One region of the Psychrobacillus sp. AK 1817 genome, then DNA from elsewhere that is predicted to be linked to it. Evidence: riboswitches for the same ligand, from Rfam matches in the RefSeq annotation. Region 1 holds a riboswitch; each other region holds the start of a gene.
The links. A riboswitch is a leader RNA that binds a small molecule or an ion and turns the genes downstream of it on or off. The one in region 1 is predicted to bind S-adenosylmethionine.
Positions count from the first base shown of each region.

Region 1 (3,513 bases):
ATAACGGATGATCTGGTCCAACTAATTGAGGTCCTACTGAAGCATAAAGCTCTCCGTTTTCATCCTGTTCGATTTCTGCCACATGGCGGTAACGGAGCCCGGTATCCTTCGCTTTACGCACATCCTCTAATGTAATTTCATCGATTCCTACTACACGTACCTCGTTCCAATCAGGCTGTTTTCCAAACGCTAATGCACTTAAAATCATTAATTTGCGAAATGCATCCTGACCAGAGATATCATTGTAAGGATCTGCCTCCGCATACCCTAATAACTGTGCTTCTTTTAACGCATCTTCAAATGGAGATTCTTCTAAACGCATTTGTGTCAAAATATAATTGGACGTTCCGTTTAAAATGCCTTGAATCTTTTTCACTGAGTTTACTTGAAGTAGATTTTTTAATGTCTTAATAATTGGGACTCCACCTGCAGTGGTCGCCTCATACCCTACAAAAACTCCTCGTGACTTTGCACGTTCCTGCAATGGGATACTATATTTTGAGAACATGACCTTATTTGCTGTAATGACGTGACAGCCCTTGTCTATCGCTCTACATAAATAGCTATAAGCCGGCTCTTCGTTAACTATTGCTTCAAAAACTACTTGAAGCCCAGGAATATTTTCAATATCCTCAAAGTCATCTGTCACTAATACGCCTGGGGTCTCGGGTCTTTCTTTAGCTAAATTATTAATGAGAATCGCACAAATTTCGATGTCCAATCCTAATGACTTTTTTAAGTCTTCTCGTTTTTCATTCACAATGTGATAAATCCCTTGGCCGACTGTTCCAAATCCTAAGATTGCTGCTTTTATTTTTGCCATGCTGTCTCCTCCAAATGAATCTGTACAATTGAATTTAAATAATCGTACTTGAATAAAATTTCAATTAACTAATTGACTATTTTACATATTGTAGACTATTTCCACTCAATTAACAACAAAATTCTATCTAGAGAGGACATTTGTTTTCTCTAAAAGTACTTTTCCGAGTGCTTCTTGTAAATCTTCTACTGCCTCCAAGCCTACAGACAAGCGAATTAGATCCTCTGTAACCCCTGTTTTTACTAAATCCTCCGGTGTAAGTTGTTGGTGAGTAGTGGAAGCTGGATGAATAATTAGAGATTTTGCGTCTCCCACATTTGCTACATGTGACCAAATCTCTATATTATCGATAATATGTCTACCTGCTTCTCTACCTCCCTTTGCTCCAAATGTCAAAATAGAACCGTATCCATTCTTTAAATACTTTTTAGCAAGTTCATGTGTAGGATGGCTTTCAAGCCCTAAATAGTTAACCCATGAAACTTCCTCATTGTCATTTAAGTACTCCGCAATTTTCTGGGCATTTTCGTTATGTCTTGGCACTCGTAAGTGAAGTGTTTCTAATCCTTGAAGAAAGGAGAAAGCTGCTTCTGGGCTTAGAGAAGGACCAAAATCACGTAGCAACTGGACTCTTAGCTTTATAGCAAATGCCACGCCTGGAACATCGATTCCGTAGCGCAAACCATGATAGGTTACGTCTGGCTCTGTAAAGCCCGGGAATTTTTCAGAATTCCAGTTGAAGTTACCTCCATCAACTACTACTCCACCAATTGTTGTACCGTGACCTCCAATCCATTTTGTCGCCGAATGGATAACTATATGAGCGCCATGCTCAATTGGATTTGAACCAAACGGAGTAGCGAAAGTATTATCTACTAGTAATGGAACCCCCACTTCGTTCGCAATGGTAGCTACCTGCTCCACATCCAGTACATTTAAGCTTGGATTTCCAATAATTTCAGCAAAAAAACCTTTTGTCTTCTCAGTAACTGCTGATCTGAAATTCTCAGGATCCGTTGAATCTATAAACTTTACAGTAATTCCATAGCGAGGAAGTGTATGAGCAAAAAGATTAAAGGTCCCTCCATATAAGTTTTCAGCTGCGATAATTTCATCTCCAGCGCCTGCAATATTTAAAATAGAAAATGCAATGGCTGCCATCCCTGATGAAAGGGCCACTGCGGCAGTACCTCCTTCAAGTAATGCAATTCTTTGCTCAAAAACATCAACTGTTGGGTTTGTTATTCGGGAATAGATGTTACCAGTCTCTTTTAATGCAAATAGATTTTGAGCATGCTCAGTGTTTTGAAATACATATGAGGTTGTTTTGTGAATCGGTACCGCTCTTGATCCTGTGACTGGATCCGGTTGTTGTCCACCATGCAATAGAAGTGTTTCTTTTTGAAGATTTGTCATTTTGAATTCCTCCGTTATTAGTAGATTAGATGGATGCTTGGAGGCGGGAGAGGATTATAGAACTGCCAATGTAAAAACCCCTCTTCACTTAAGAAGAGGGGTCAAATTGACATGTTCCTCCTCTTATCTTCCAAATTCATAAAAGAATTTGTAGGATTTAGCACCTTTCCAAGTAAAAGAACTTGGTGGTTGCCGGGCATCGTAGGGCCTATTCCCTCCGCCACTCTTGATAAGAGTATTAGATTAGTGTTCCATCTTGTTACACAGTATAAATCCTCCGTTATTTATAAGTCAAGTTATTTTATATAAAATTCTGAAACTTCATCATTTTATAATCGTTTAATATAATAGATAGAATATTATTTTTGGGGGTGTCATAGAATGATTATTTGGAGTGTTAGCATTCTTTTAATAGGCTACTTAGTTGGTTCGATTCATGGATCAAAATTAGCCCAATGGATGAGTGGTGTTAATATAAAAAAAGAAGGCTTAAATAATTCAGGAGCTTCCAACGCCACCATAGTGCTTGGATGGAAGTATGGCGTTTTAGTAGGAGCCATAGATATTTTAAAAGGCGCAATTATGATTATTGGGGCAAGATTAATTGCTCCGCAGCTGACCTCACTTAGTACCTCTGAGCATGATTTTTTGCTTTATATAGCTGGTGCTGCTGTAATCTTAGGGCATAACTTTCCTATTTACACAAAATTTAAAGGCGGTAAAGGCACAGCTTCCATCATTGGAGTACTGCTAGCGTTACATTGGCCGATTGGATTAGCAGGACTATTATTGTTAATCTGCATCACACTTTTGACTGATTATTTATTGATAGGTGTATTCTTTTTCTACCTTATCTTTATAGGAGCCTCTATATGGACCGCAGATGGAATAGGTCCAATCATAGTTGCAGGATTTCTATTTCTAATGGCGTCGTTCTTACATATAGAGAATGTTCAGCGGTTAATTCGAAAAGAAGAAGTAAAGATTTCCTCTGTTATGAAGAAAAAAAAGCCATCACTGTAAAAGGAGTGGTTAAATGAGCAAAAAAAAGAGGTGGATTGTGCTAGTTCCTTTAATAATAATGGCAACTAGTGGAGTCGGTATGTGGATGCTTACAAGCAAATGGCTAGAGGATGGATTAAAACCTAAGGCAAACGGTTCCAATGAATACGCAATTGTGTTAGGGGCCAAGGTTAAACAAGGCCAGATTCCTTCTCTTGCACTACGATATCGTCTAGAGGCTGCACTAGAATATGCAAACACATATCATAATG
Region 1 covers NZ_CP031739.1:2,284,558-2,288,070, forward strand. The annotation lists gene D0S48_RS11280 (homoserine dehydrogenase) at 1-823, opposite strand, end outside; gene D0S48_RS11285 (O-acetylhomoserine aminocarboxypropyltransferase/cysteine synthase family protein) at 947-2,239, opposite strand; SAM riboswitch class I at 2,360-2,475, opposite strand; gene D0S48_RS11290 (glycerol-3-phosphate acyltransferase) at 2,621-3,262, shown strand; gene D0S48_RS11295 (YdcF family protein) at 3,276-3,513, shown strand, end outside.

Region 2 (3,513 bases), 320 kb from region 1:
AATTTTTAGGAGAATCTCTTGAGACAAAAACTGAAAAGGAAATGGAGAGTATTAGAGGAAGAGATATCAGTATGATTTTCCAGGATCCCATGACATCTTTAAACCCTACCATTCGAATTGGCCCACAGATTGCAGAAAGTCTTATCAAGCACCAGCAGCTTTCTAAAAAAGAGGCAAAGAACCAAGCAGTTGAAATCTTGAAGCTAGTAGGCATTAAGAATAGCGAAGAGCGCTACAACCAGTATCCTCACGAATTTTCAGGTGGTATGCGCCAAAGAGTTATGATCGCTATTGCACTTGCCTGCAAGCCAACGCTATTAATAGCAGATGAACCGACAACTGCACTAGACGTTACCATTCAGGCTCAGATTTTGAATTTAATGAAGGATATGCAGCAAAGATTTGGCACCTCCATTATTTTAATCACTCATGATTTGGGTGTAGTTGCAGGTATGTGCGATCGAGTGGCAGTTATGAAAAATGGCGAAATTGTAGAAACCGGGACAACTGAAAAGATATTTGAAAATCCTCAGCATGACTATACAAAAAAATTATTAAATGCACTTCCTCGTTTAGATGAAAGGAAGAAACCCAAGAGACCACCGCTTCGTTCCATTGGTTTAGAAAATGGCAAGCCGTTATTAGAGGTCAAATCTTTAAAGCAGCATTTCCAATTAGGCAAAGGGACTGTGCTGAAGGCCGTTGATGATATCAGCTTCTTCATCAAACCTGGAGAAACCCTTGGACTTGTAGGAGAATCTGGCTCAGGAAAATCAACTACCGGTCGGTCCATTCTTCGGTTACATGAGCCTACGGATGGAGATGTGCTTTATCAGGGAATGGCCATCAACCGTTTGAGTAAAAGTGAATTAAAAACGATGCGACGACATATGCAGATTATCTTTCAGGATCCGTATTCTTCCTTAAATCCTCGTTTAAAGGTGTTAGATATTATCGGCCAGGCATTAGATATTCATCGTTTGAGCAAAAATGCAGAGGAAAGAAAACAACGTGTAGAAGAGTTACTAAAAATGGTAGGGTTGGATTCCTCCCATGCCATGCGTTATCCACATGAGTTTTCAGGTGGACAACGACAACGAATCGGCATTGCCCGAGCACTGGCAGTAGAGCCTGACTTTATCGTCTGTGATGAACCACTATCAGCTTTAGACGTTTCTATACAGGCACAAATTGTAGAACTACTAGAGGATTTACAGCATAGACTAGGTCTAACTTACCTTTTCATCGCACATGATCTATCTATGGTTAAGCATATTAGTGATCGGGTAGCGGTGATGTATGCTGGTAAAATTGTGGAGCTTGCGGAAAGTGAAGAGCTTTATTCTAACCCACAACATCCTTATACAAAATCCCTATTAGCAGCAATCCCTATTCCTGATCCTAAGGTAGAAGCTAAGAAAAAAAGGAAGCTTTTGGAGGAATCAAATGTTGAGGATAGATATCAATTGAAGCAATCTAAGCTTGTGGAAGTTTCCTCCGGTCACTGGGTAGCAATTCCAAATTTGAAATAACTCTTGAATTTATATTCACCCCATGATAAACTTACTTATCGCTAAATTTTGAAAATTATATATTTTTATTTCTTATCAAGAGAGACGGAGGGATTGGCCCTATGATGTCTCAGCAACCAGCCATTATAGGTGTGGTGCTAAATCCAATAGACATTTTTGTCTTGAAGATAAGAAGAATGACTTCAATCTATATTGGGGGTTCTCTTCTTATGAAGAGAGCCCTCTTTTTATTTGGCAAAATGCTTCTATTCTATATTTATCCTGAATTTTTTTATCTTAGAGTCTACTTTGTGATTTATTTTAGAAATGTTGAACCTATTAATAATAAGAGGTGAATAACAATGTCCAAAACTCACATTAATACACAATTAGTTCAATTAGGTAATCATTGTGATCCAAAAACTGGAGCAGTTAATCCTCCTATCTATTTATCCACAGCCTATAAACATCATGGTCTTGGCCAATCTACCGGCTATGACTATACTCGAACTAAAAACCCTACACGAGCTATTTTAGAGGAGGGAATAGCCAAGCTAGAGCAAGGCGATACAGGATTTGCCTGTAGTTCGGGAATGGCAGCCATTCAATTGGTCCTTTCCCTTTTCCGTTCAGGTAATGAATTGATTGCCCCAGAGGACTTATATGGAGGTACTTATCGCCTTTTCAATCAATATTCTGACTCCTATAATATTAGGACTATTTATAGTAAATTTACCTCTTACGTAGAGGTGGAATCTCTTATTACCAAAAATACGAAGGCAATCTTTCTTGAAACACCTACTAATCCGTTAATGCAAGAGATTGATATTCAGCTATACGCGGAGTTAGCTAAGAAGCATGAGTTACTTTTAATTGTGGATAATACCTTCCTAACTCCTTTTTTACAAAGGCCAATAGAACTTGGCGCAGACATTGTCATACATAGTGCTACTAAATATATCGGAGGTCACAATGATGTACTGGCTGGGTTGGTTGTATCAAAAGGCGTTAAATTGGGCGAGAAATTACAGGCTAACCATAACGCAGCAGGTGCAGTCCTTTCACCATTTGATTCATGGCTGTTGATACGTGGGTTAAAAACTCTCCATCTAAGAATGAAACAGCATGAAGCAAACGCAAAGAAGTTAGTAAAATTTTTAGAGCAACAGCATTTAATAAAAGATGTTCTCTATGCAGGCAAGGGTGGCATGCTCTCCTTCCGCCTTCAAAGAAGCGAACTGGTAGGTCCTTTTTTAGAAAAGCTAAAGTTAATCATATTTGCTGAAAGTCTTGGTGGTGTGGAAAGCTTCATTACTTACCCTGCCACTCAAACACACGCAGATATACCAGAATCTGAACGAATTGCTCGGGGAGTAGATAATAGTTTATTAAGGTTTTCTGTTGGTATTGAGGAAGCGGAAGATTTAATCAATGACTTAAAGCAAGTATTTGTAGCTTTAGAGAAGGAGGTTATTGTTTAATGGAGTCTATTCATCAACAACTTGAAACTAGTTTAATTACTGCTTCAACTCGAGGTAATTATGAAAGAAGAACCGGTGCTGTAAATGTTCCAATCTATTTATCTTCTACCTTTCATCAAGAAAGTTTAGATAGCTTCGGCCCATTTGATTATAGTCGGTCTGGTAATCCAACCAGAGAAGCATTAGAAAAAACCATAGCAGAGCTAGAGGGTGGTACGCGAGGATTTGCTTTCGCTTCTGGTCTGGCAGCGATATCAACCTCTTTAATGCTGTTATCTGCCGGAGACCATATAATCATGACGGAGGACGTTTATGGTGGCACCTTTCGCTTTGTGACAGAGGTTTTACCTCGCTTTGGTATAGAGCATTCTTTTGTTAACCTTTCTAATTTAGATGCTGTTGAGCAGGCAATTCAGTCCAATACCAAACTAATATATATAGAAACTCCCTCAAATCCGAGAGTAGGTATAACTGATATTGCCGGTATTGTAGACATAGCTAAAGCCAATAATTGTCTAACC
Region 2 covers NZ_CP031739.1:1,967,059-1,970,571, forward strand. The annotation lists gene D0S48_RS21190 (ABC transporter ATP-binding protein) at 1-1,532, shown strand, start outside; SAM riboswitch class I at 1,602-1,706, shown strand; gene D0S48_RS09810 (methionine biosynthesis PLP-dependent protein) at 1,874-2,992, shown strand; gene metC (cystathionine beta-lyase) at 3,001-3,513, shown strand, end outside.
Region 2: linked by a shared signal. The riboswitch ahead of D0S48_RS09810 (methionine biosynthesis PLP-dependent protein) and the one ahead of D0S48_RS11285 (O-acetylhomoserine aminocarboxypropyltransferase/cysteine synthase family protein) in region 1 are both predicted to bind S-adenosylmethionine.

Region 3 (3,513 bases), 1.7 Mb from region 1:
TGCAATATATGGAGCAGTATAAATTACTAATGGAACGATAACACCCTTAACACCGATCGTAGTTCCAACAATAAATTTAGTAAAAGGAAGGATAAAAAATAGTAGAATAATAAATGGAATAGAACGAATTATATTAATCAGAAGGTTACTAACTTGGTATATAACCGCATTTTGTAACGCTTGACCTGGTCTAGTTAGAACGATAAGTATTCCAAGTGGGATACCAATGATTATGGAAAAGAATAAAGATATGCCTACCATCTGAAATGTTTCAATTACAGATTCTCCGATGATTGGCAACCATTGATTAGTGAATTGTTCGAATCTACTCATGAGTGCACCTCCAAGCTCTCAGTTCCAACTCCTTGTTCTTCTAAGAAGCGAATAGCTGATTGTACTTGATTTTTTTCTCCTACTAAATGAATCACGATATTACCGACAATTCCGTTTTTCAATTCAATAATATTGGCCGTTAAGATATTTGGTTGTACATCAAACTTCTGACTAACCTCTGCTAATAATGGTTTTCCAGTACTTTCCCCAACGAAAGTCAAGCGAGTGACTGCACCCGTCACATGGAGCTGAGAAATAAGGGAAGGGGATAAGTTACGTTGACTAATTGTGTTTAAGAACTTTTTAGTTGTCGGATGACTAGGCTTCGTGAAAAGATTAATAGCTGTGTTCTCTTCTACAACTTCTCCGTTTTCCATCACATACACATGATCACAAATCTTTTGAATAACATTCATTTCATGAGTTATTAAAAGAATAGTTATACCTAACTCCTTATTGATCTTTAATAAGAGCTCTAATATTGAGTCAGTCGTTTCTGGATCCAGAGCACTTGTTGCTTCATCACTTAATAATACTTCTGGTTCCTGGGAGAGAGCTCTTGCAATAGCTACACGTTGCTTTTGGCCGCCAGAAAGCTGGTTTGGATAGCTTTTATGCTTATCGGTTAAGCCTACTATTTCTAAATATTTTTCCACTCTTTTTTTAACTTCGTTCTTGTCGTAGCCAAGCAGCTTTAAAGGTATAGCGATATTGTCGTAAACAGTGGCAGTTTTTAAAAGGTTAAATCCTTGAAAAATCATGCCTATTTTGTTTCTGACTTTTCGAAGTTGAGGAAGGGGAAGGGGGGTTATTTCTTCGCCATTAATGTATACTTTGCCTTTTGTTGGCTTTTCGAGCAGGTTAACACATCTGATAAGTGTGCTTTTCCCTGCTCCGCTATAGCCGATAACTCCGTGAATTTCACCTTTTCTTACATGAAGACTTACGTTACTGACAGCCTTTACTGTGTTGCTTTTGCTGATGAATTCCTTTGTAATATTCTCTAAAACTATCATGTTAAATCTTCCTTTCTAAAGAAAACGTTACCGGTTGCGGCAACGTTTTTGTTATTTCTACTCATCCCAGCTTGCTAACACAGAACCTTGAAACTCTTCTTCGATAAATGTTCTGACTTCCTCTGATTGATAAGCTTTTACAAACTTTTGAACGGTTGGATCATCTTCGTTTTCCGCGCGTACAACGATATAGTTCACATATGGAGAGTTAGATGACTCTAAAAGAATTGAGTCTTCCTTCGGGTTAATGCCAGCAGCCAAAGCAAAATTTGTATTGATTGCTGCAGCATCTACCTCGCTAAGCTGTTTCGGTATTTGAGCAGCCTCTAATTCGATAAATTCAATATTCTTAGGGTTTTCTTCGATATCATAAATAGAAGCATTTTCTTTTTTATCTTCTTTAATTTTAATAAAGCCATTTTCCTCTAGTATATATAATGCGCGTGAACCGTTAGTTGGGTCGTTTGGTAATCCAAATGTGGCACCTTCTGGTAAATCTTCGAACGATTTAAATTTTTCAGAGTAAATACCCATTGGGTTTAAAATAGTTTTACCAACTGGTACTAGCTCAGTACCATGGTCTTCGTTGAAAGCATCAAGAAAAGGCTCATGTTGATAGCTATTTGCGTCTAGGTTACCTTCAGAAAGTGCTGTGTTTGGAAGTATGTAATCAGAAAAAGCTTTAATTTCTATTTCTAGTCCATCTTTTGCTGCAACTTCTGCTGCAACCTCAGCTATTTGTTCGTGAGGACCAGCAGTTACACCTATGACTAATTTATTTTCATCTAAGGCTTTGTCACCTTTAGATTCATCACCACAAGCCGCAAGCAACCCCGTTAATAGAACTCCTGATAATACTAAACCAACCTTTTTCATTAAAATTCCTCCTTAATAATTATTAAAGAATTCGAATAAATATAAAAGCCTCTCTTTCAAAAAGAAAGAGAGGCACACAAAAATGCATTGTCCTCTCTTATCTTCCAAAACAAAAATGTTTTGCAGGATTTAGCACCTTTCTATACTTTTGGTATAGATGGTTGCCGAGCTTCAACGGGCCAGTCCCTCAGCTACTCTTGATAAGAGATAATAAGCTATTAAGTTTTTCGTTTATTCTATAAATGAAAATTTACTATACTAAACTAACAAAGTCAAGAGCTATTTTTTAATAGTAAAATTTTTTAGAAAAGATTAAAATTATAAGATAATAAATAATTATGCAATTGGAGGAATCGACATGACAATAAGAGCAAATTTTGCAGTAGGTGATTTTGAGAGAATAGTTGGTGCTAGATTAAAATATGGAACAGATTTGATAGAAGGGATAGAAGCAATATGTGAAGCCAATCAAATTACTTCTGCCACTGTCGTTAGCTGCTTTGGAAGCTTTCAAAAATGTGGCTTTGTCTATTTAATTCCAGCTGATTCCTCGAAAATAGGTGTAGCCTATAATGAAATGATCGTAAAAGAAGGACCTATAGAATTTTTACATGGTACAGGAGTTATATGTCAGCAAGAAGGAAAATATGCCACACATTTTCACGGATCAATGTGTGATCAATATGGTGCTGTTTTTGGAGGTCACTTCATCAAAGGTGAGAATCCTGTAATTACGGTTGACCTAGTCTTAGCCGAAGTAAAAGGGATGGAATTCCATCGGAAACATGATGAAGAGACTGGTGCAATTCAGTTTTATCCGATTGAGCAAGGGAGCAAGTTCCCCAGGACAATAGAGGAATAGAAAGTGTAGTAGGTTAACATATAAAAGAATTCAAATAAACAATAGAATATGACATAAAAAAAGACTACTTTTGTAGTCTTTTTTTATTTTGTTGGCTATTTCACTTAAACACACTAATTAATATTGTGATGAGAAAATAAACTAAAATACCAAGTATAAATAGTCCTATAAATTTTTTCATGTAAGATACCTCCAGAGGATTAAGCTTGTTTTTTATTGAACGGTCATAAAAAAAATTATCCGGTCATAAAACGTTGCTATCCGGTCATAAAAATTTTTATCCGGTCATAAAATCGCGCTATCCGGTCATAAAAATTTTTATGCGGTTATAAAGACAATTTATCAATTATTTTCATAGAAATTAGTGTCTTTTAACTTCACTTAAACATCTTTTAGATGATAACAGTAACTAATTCTTAAAAAAGT
Region 3 covers NZ_CP031739.1:631,745-635,257, reverse strand. The annotation lists gene D0S48_RS03280 (methionine ABC transporter permease) at 1-333, opposite strand, end outside; gene D0S48_RS03275 (methionine ABC transporter ATP-binding protein) at 330-1,349, opposite strand; gene D0S48_RS03270 (MetQ/NlpA family ABC transporter substrate-binding protein) at 1,407-2,225, opposite strand; SAM riboswitch class I at 2,320-2,432, opposite strand; gene D0S48_RS03265 (PPC domain-containing DNA-binding protein) at 2,584-3,087, shown strand; gene D0S48_RS03260 (pyridoxal phosphate-dependent aminotransferase) at 3,504-3,513, opposite strand, start outside.
Region 3: linked by a shared signal. The riboswitch ahead of D0S48_RS03270 (MetQ/NlpA family ABC transporter substrate-binding protein) and the one ahead of D0S48_RS11285 (O-acetylhomoserine aminocarboxypropyltransferase/cysteine synthase family protein) in region 1 are both predicted to bind S-adenosylmethionine.

Region 4 (3,513 bases), 1.5 Mb from region 1:
GATGCTTGTAGGAATATCTAAACCGAATACTGCATCTTTTGTTGTTTCCACTTCGTTTAATTTTCCTTCAATCGCTGCACGGACCATTGTACGAGTGTAAGAAAGCTTCATACGACTTCCAACGCCATATTCTCCACCAGTCCAGCCAGTGTTCACTAGGAATACTTGTGCTCCATGCTCGTCAATTTTCTTACCAAGCATTTCTGCATAAACTGTTGCATGCAATGGAAGGAATGGAGACCCGAAGCATGTTGAGAATGCAGGCTGAGGAGAAGTAACTCCACGTTCTGTACCAGCTAATTTAGACGTAAATCCACTTAAGAAGTGATACATTGCTTGCTCTTTAGTAAGTTTGCTGATAGGAGGTAGCACGCCAAATGCATCTGCAGTTAAGAAGATGATTGTATTTGGATGACCCGCTACAGATGGATCTACAATATTATCGATATATTGAATTGGGTAAGCTGCACGTGTATTTTCTGTTAAAGAGTTATCTGCATAATCTGCAACTCGTGTTGTATGGTCAACAACAACGTTTTCTAAAACAGTACCAAATTTAATAGCGTCAAAGATTTGTGGTTCATTTTCTCTTGTTAGGTCGATACATTTTGCGTAGCAGCCACCTTCAATATTAAATACACCGTTATCTGACCAACCATGTTCATCATCACCGATTAGCTTTCTTCCAGCATCAGCAGATAATGTAGTTTTACCTGTACCTGAAAGGCCGAAGAATAATGTTACATCGCCTTTTTCACCAACGTTAGCAGAGCAGTGCATAGGCAAAATATTTTGTTCTGGCAATAAATAGTTCATAATAGAGAAGATAGATTTTTTCATTTCTCCTGCGTATTCTGTTCCACCAATTAAAACAATACGTTTTTCCATAGAAACAATGATAAAAGTCTCTGAATTTGTTCCATCAATAGCAGGATCTGCTTTGAAGTTTGGTGCGCTGATTACAGTAAAGTCTGCTTTATGAGCTACTAATTCTTCTTCAGAAGGACGAATAAATAGTTGGTGAGCAAAAAGATTATGCCAAGCATATTCGTTTATTACTTGAATGCTTAGACGTGAATCCTTATCAGCACCAGCAAATCCTTTGAATACAAATAGTTCATTTTGTTCTTTTAAATAGTTCATAACTTTTGTATATAATGCTTCAAAATGAGAAGATGAGATAGGTTGGTTTACAGAGCCCCAATCGATTTTGTCTTTTGAGATAGGTTCATCAACAATATACTTGTCTTGTGGAGAACGTCCTGTATATTTGCCTGTCTCTGCTTTAACAGCTCCAGTTGAAGTTAGTACTGCTTCTCCTCTAGAAGTAGCTTTTTCCACCAATTGTGGTACTGATAATTGAAGGCTAATGTTGTTACCAGCTAACAATTCGTTCAGTTCGCTCACAGTATCGATTGAATTCATTTAGTATTACCATCCTTTTTTAATTTTTATCTCTTCACGTAAATAGTCAACATAAAGAGGATTTTTCATTGATATGTGAAATAGTATAACACATTACACTAAATAGTCTACACTAATAGAAGCCCATTATTGGAATAATTTTTGTTTTTGAGAAAAAATTACATTTAATCGGTTGACTTATAACTAATTTTTACGTATGATGGTGAATTGAACGGATACTCTTATTCCGAGCTGGTGGAGGGGTCAGGCCCTGTGAAACCCGGCAACCTGTAATTGAAAAATCATTACAAAGGTGCCCAACCTGAGACAAGGTGAAATCCCTTGATTGATAAGAGTGAAAGGTGTTTATGATATTAATCCCTTTCCTCATGTAATTACGTGAGTGAAAGGTTTTTTTATTTTACATCGCCCTAAATCCTTGTGTGCCAAGTCCGAAGCAGCTTCAAGTTTACTATTGGCTTGACATGGGAATGAGTACCGTATCAATTCCTGAGAGAAATCTCGCAGGATATAGGAGGGAATCTTTTGACACAACGTCGATTATTTACATCGGAGTCAGTAACAGAAGGGCATCCAGATAAAATTTGTGACCAAATTTCTGATGCTATATTAGATGCAATTTTAACGGAAGACCCTAATGCACGAGTTGCTTGTGAAACAACCGTTACTACAGGTTTAGTGTTAGTTGCAGGAGAAATAACAACTTCTACATATGTAGACATACCTAAAGTTGTACGTTCGACTATCCAAGAAATTGGTTATACACGTGCTAAATACGGCTTTGACTCTGAAACTTCAGCAGTTTTAACTGCGATTGATGAGCAATCCGCTGATATTGCAATGGGTGTAGACCAAGCGCTAGAGGCTAGAGAAGGTGCGATGACTGATTCAGATATCGAGGCTATTGGAGCAGGAGACCAAGGGTTAATGTTTGGTTACGCATGTAATGAAACTCCAGAGCTAATGCCACTACCAATCAGTCTAGCTCACAAACTTGCCCGTCGCTTAGCACAGGTTCGCAAGGATGAAACTTTAGACTACTTACGACCAGACGGTAAAACACAGGTAACAGTTGAATATGATGAAAATAACAACCCTGTTCATATTGATACGATTGTTATTTCTACACAACATCACCCAGAAATAACTTTAGAACAAATCCAAAGAGATTTAAAAGAGCATGTTATAAAACCGGTAGTACCTACTGATTTAATAACAGAGGAAACGAAATACTTTATTAACCCGACGGGACGATTTGTTATTGGTGGTCCTCAAGGTGATGCTGGACTAACTGGACGTAAAATTATTGTTGATACATACGGAGGTTATGCTCGCCATGGAGGAGGAGCTTTCTCGGGTAAAGATCCAACAAAAGTAGACCGTTCTGCAGCTTATGCCGCTCGTTATGTAGCAAAAAATATTGTTGCTGCTGGTCTTGCAGATCGCTGTGAGGTACAACTAGCGTATGCAATCGGTGTAGCACAACCAGTTTCTATCGCAATCGATACATTTGGTACAGGAAAAGTAGCAGAGTCGGATTTAGTGTCATATATCCGTGATCTATTTGACCTTCGTCCAGCTGGAATTATTAAAATGCTAGACCTTCGTCGCCCAATTTACAAGCAAACGGCAGCTTACGGACATTTCGGACGTACTGACATCGATGCTCCATGGGAAAAAACCGACAAGGCAGAGCAATTAAAGCAAAAAGCGGGTATTTAAGAATTCAGAGACTTCCTTCTATTGGAATGCCTCGCCTAAAGAAAGAAGGTATTAAGAGGCTAGCCTCTTAATACCTTTTGTTTTTTTCAAACAATTATACAGCTTAACGGTAAATAGGCTGACCAAATAAATGGATCTATTTACTCTTAATGGATTATTGTATAAAAATAACCGGAGTCAAATTTATAAAAATTTTAAAATTAGGTGTTTGTTAATTCTAATTTATTCTATTTTAAATTCGATCTTTCTATAAGGGTTTGATGGATTTATAGTACTGTCCTTTTTCAGCATATTCATGAATAATTCGTTGGACATCTTTTTTATCTTCGTCATTCAATTCACGTATAATCTTAGCTGGACTACCGA
Region 4 covers NZ_CP031739.1:3,814,058-3,817,570, forward strand. The annotation lists gene pckA (phosphoenolpyruvate carboxykinase (ATP)) at 1-1,425, opposite strand, end outside; SAM riboswitch class I at 1,644-1,760, shown strand; gene metK (methionine adenosyltransferase) at 1,951-3,147, shown strand; gene D0S48_RS19150 (gamma carbonic anhydrase) at 3,395-3,513, opposite strand, start outside.
Region 4: linked by a shared signal. The riboswitch ahead of metK (methionine adenosyltransferase) and the one ahead of D0S48_RS11285 (O-acetylhomoserine aminocarboxypropyltransferase/cysteine synthase family protein) in region 1 are both predicted to bind S-adenosylmethionine.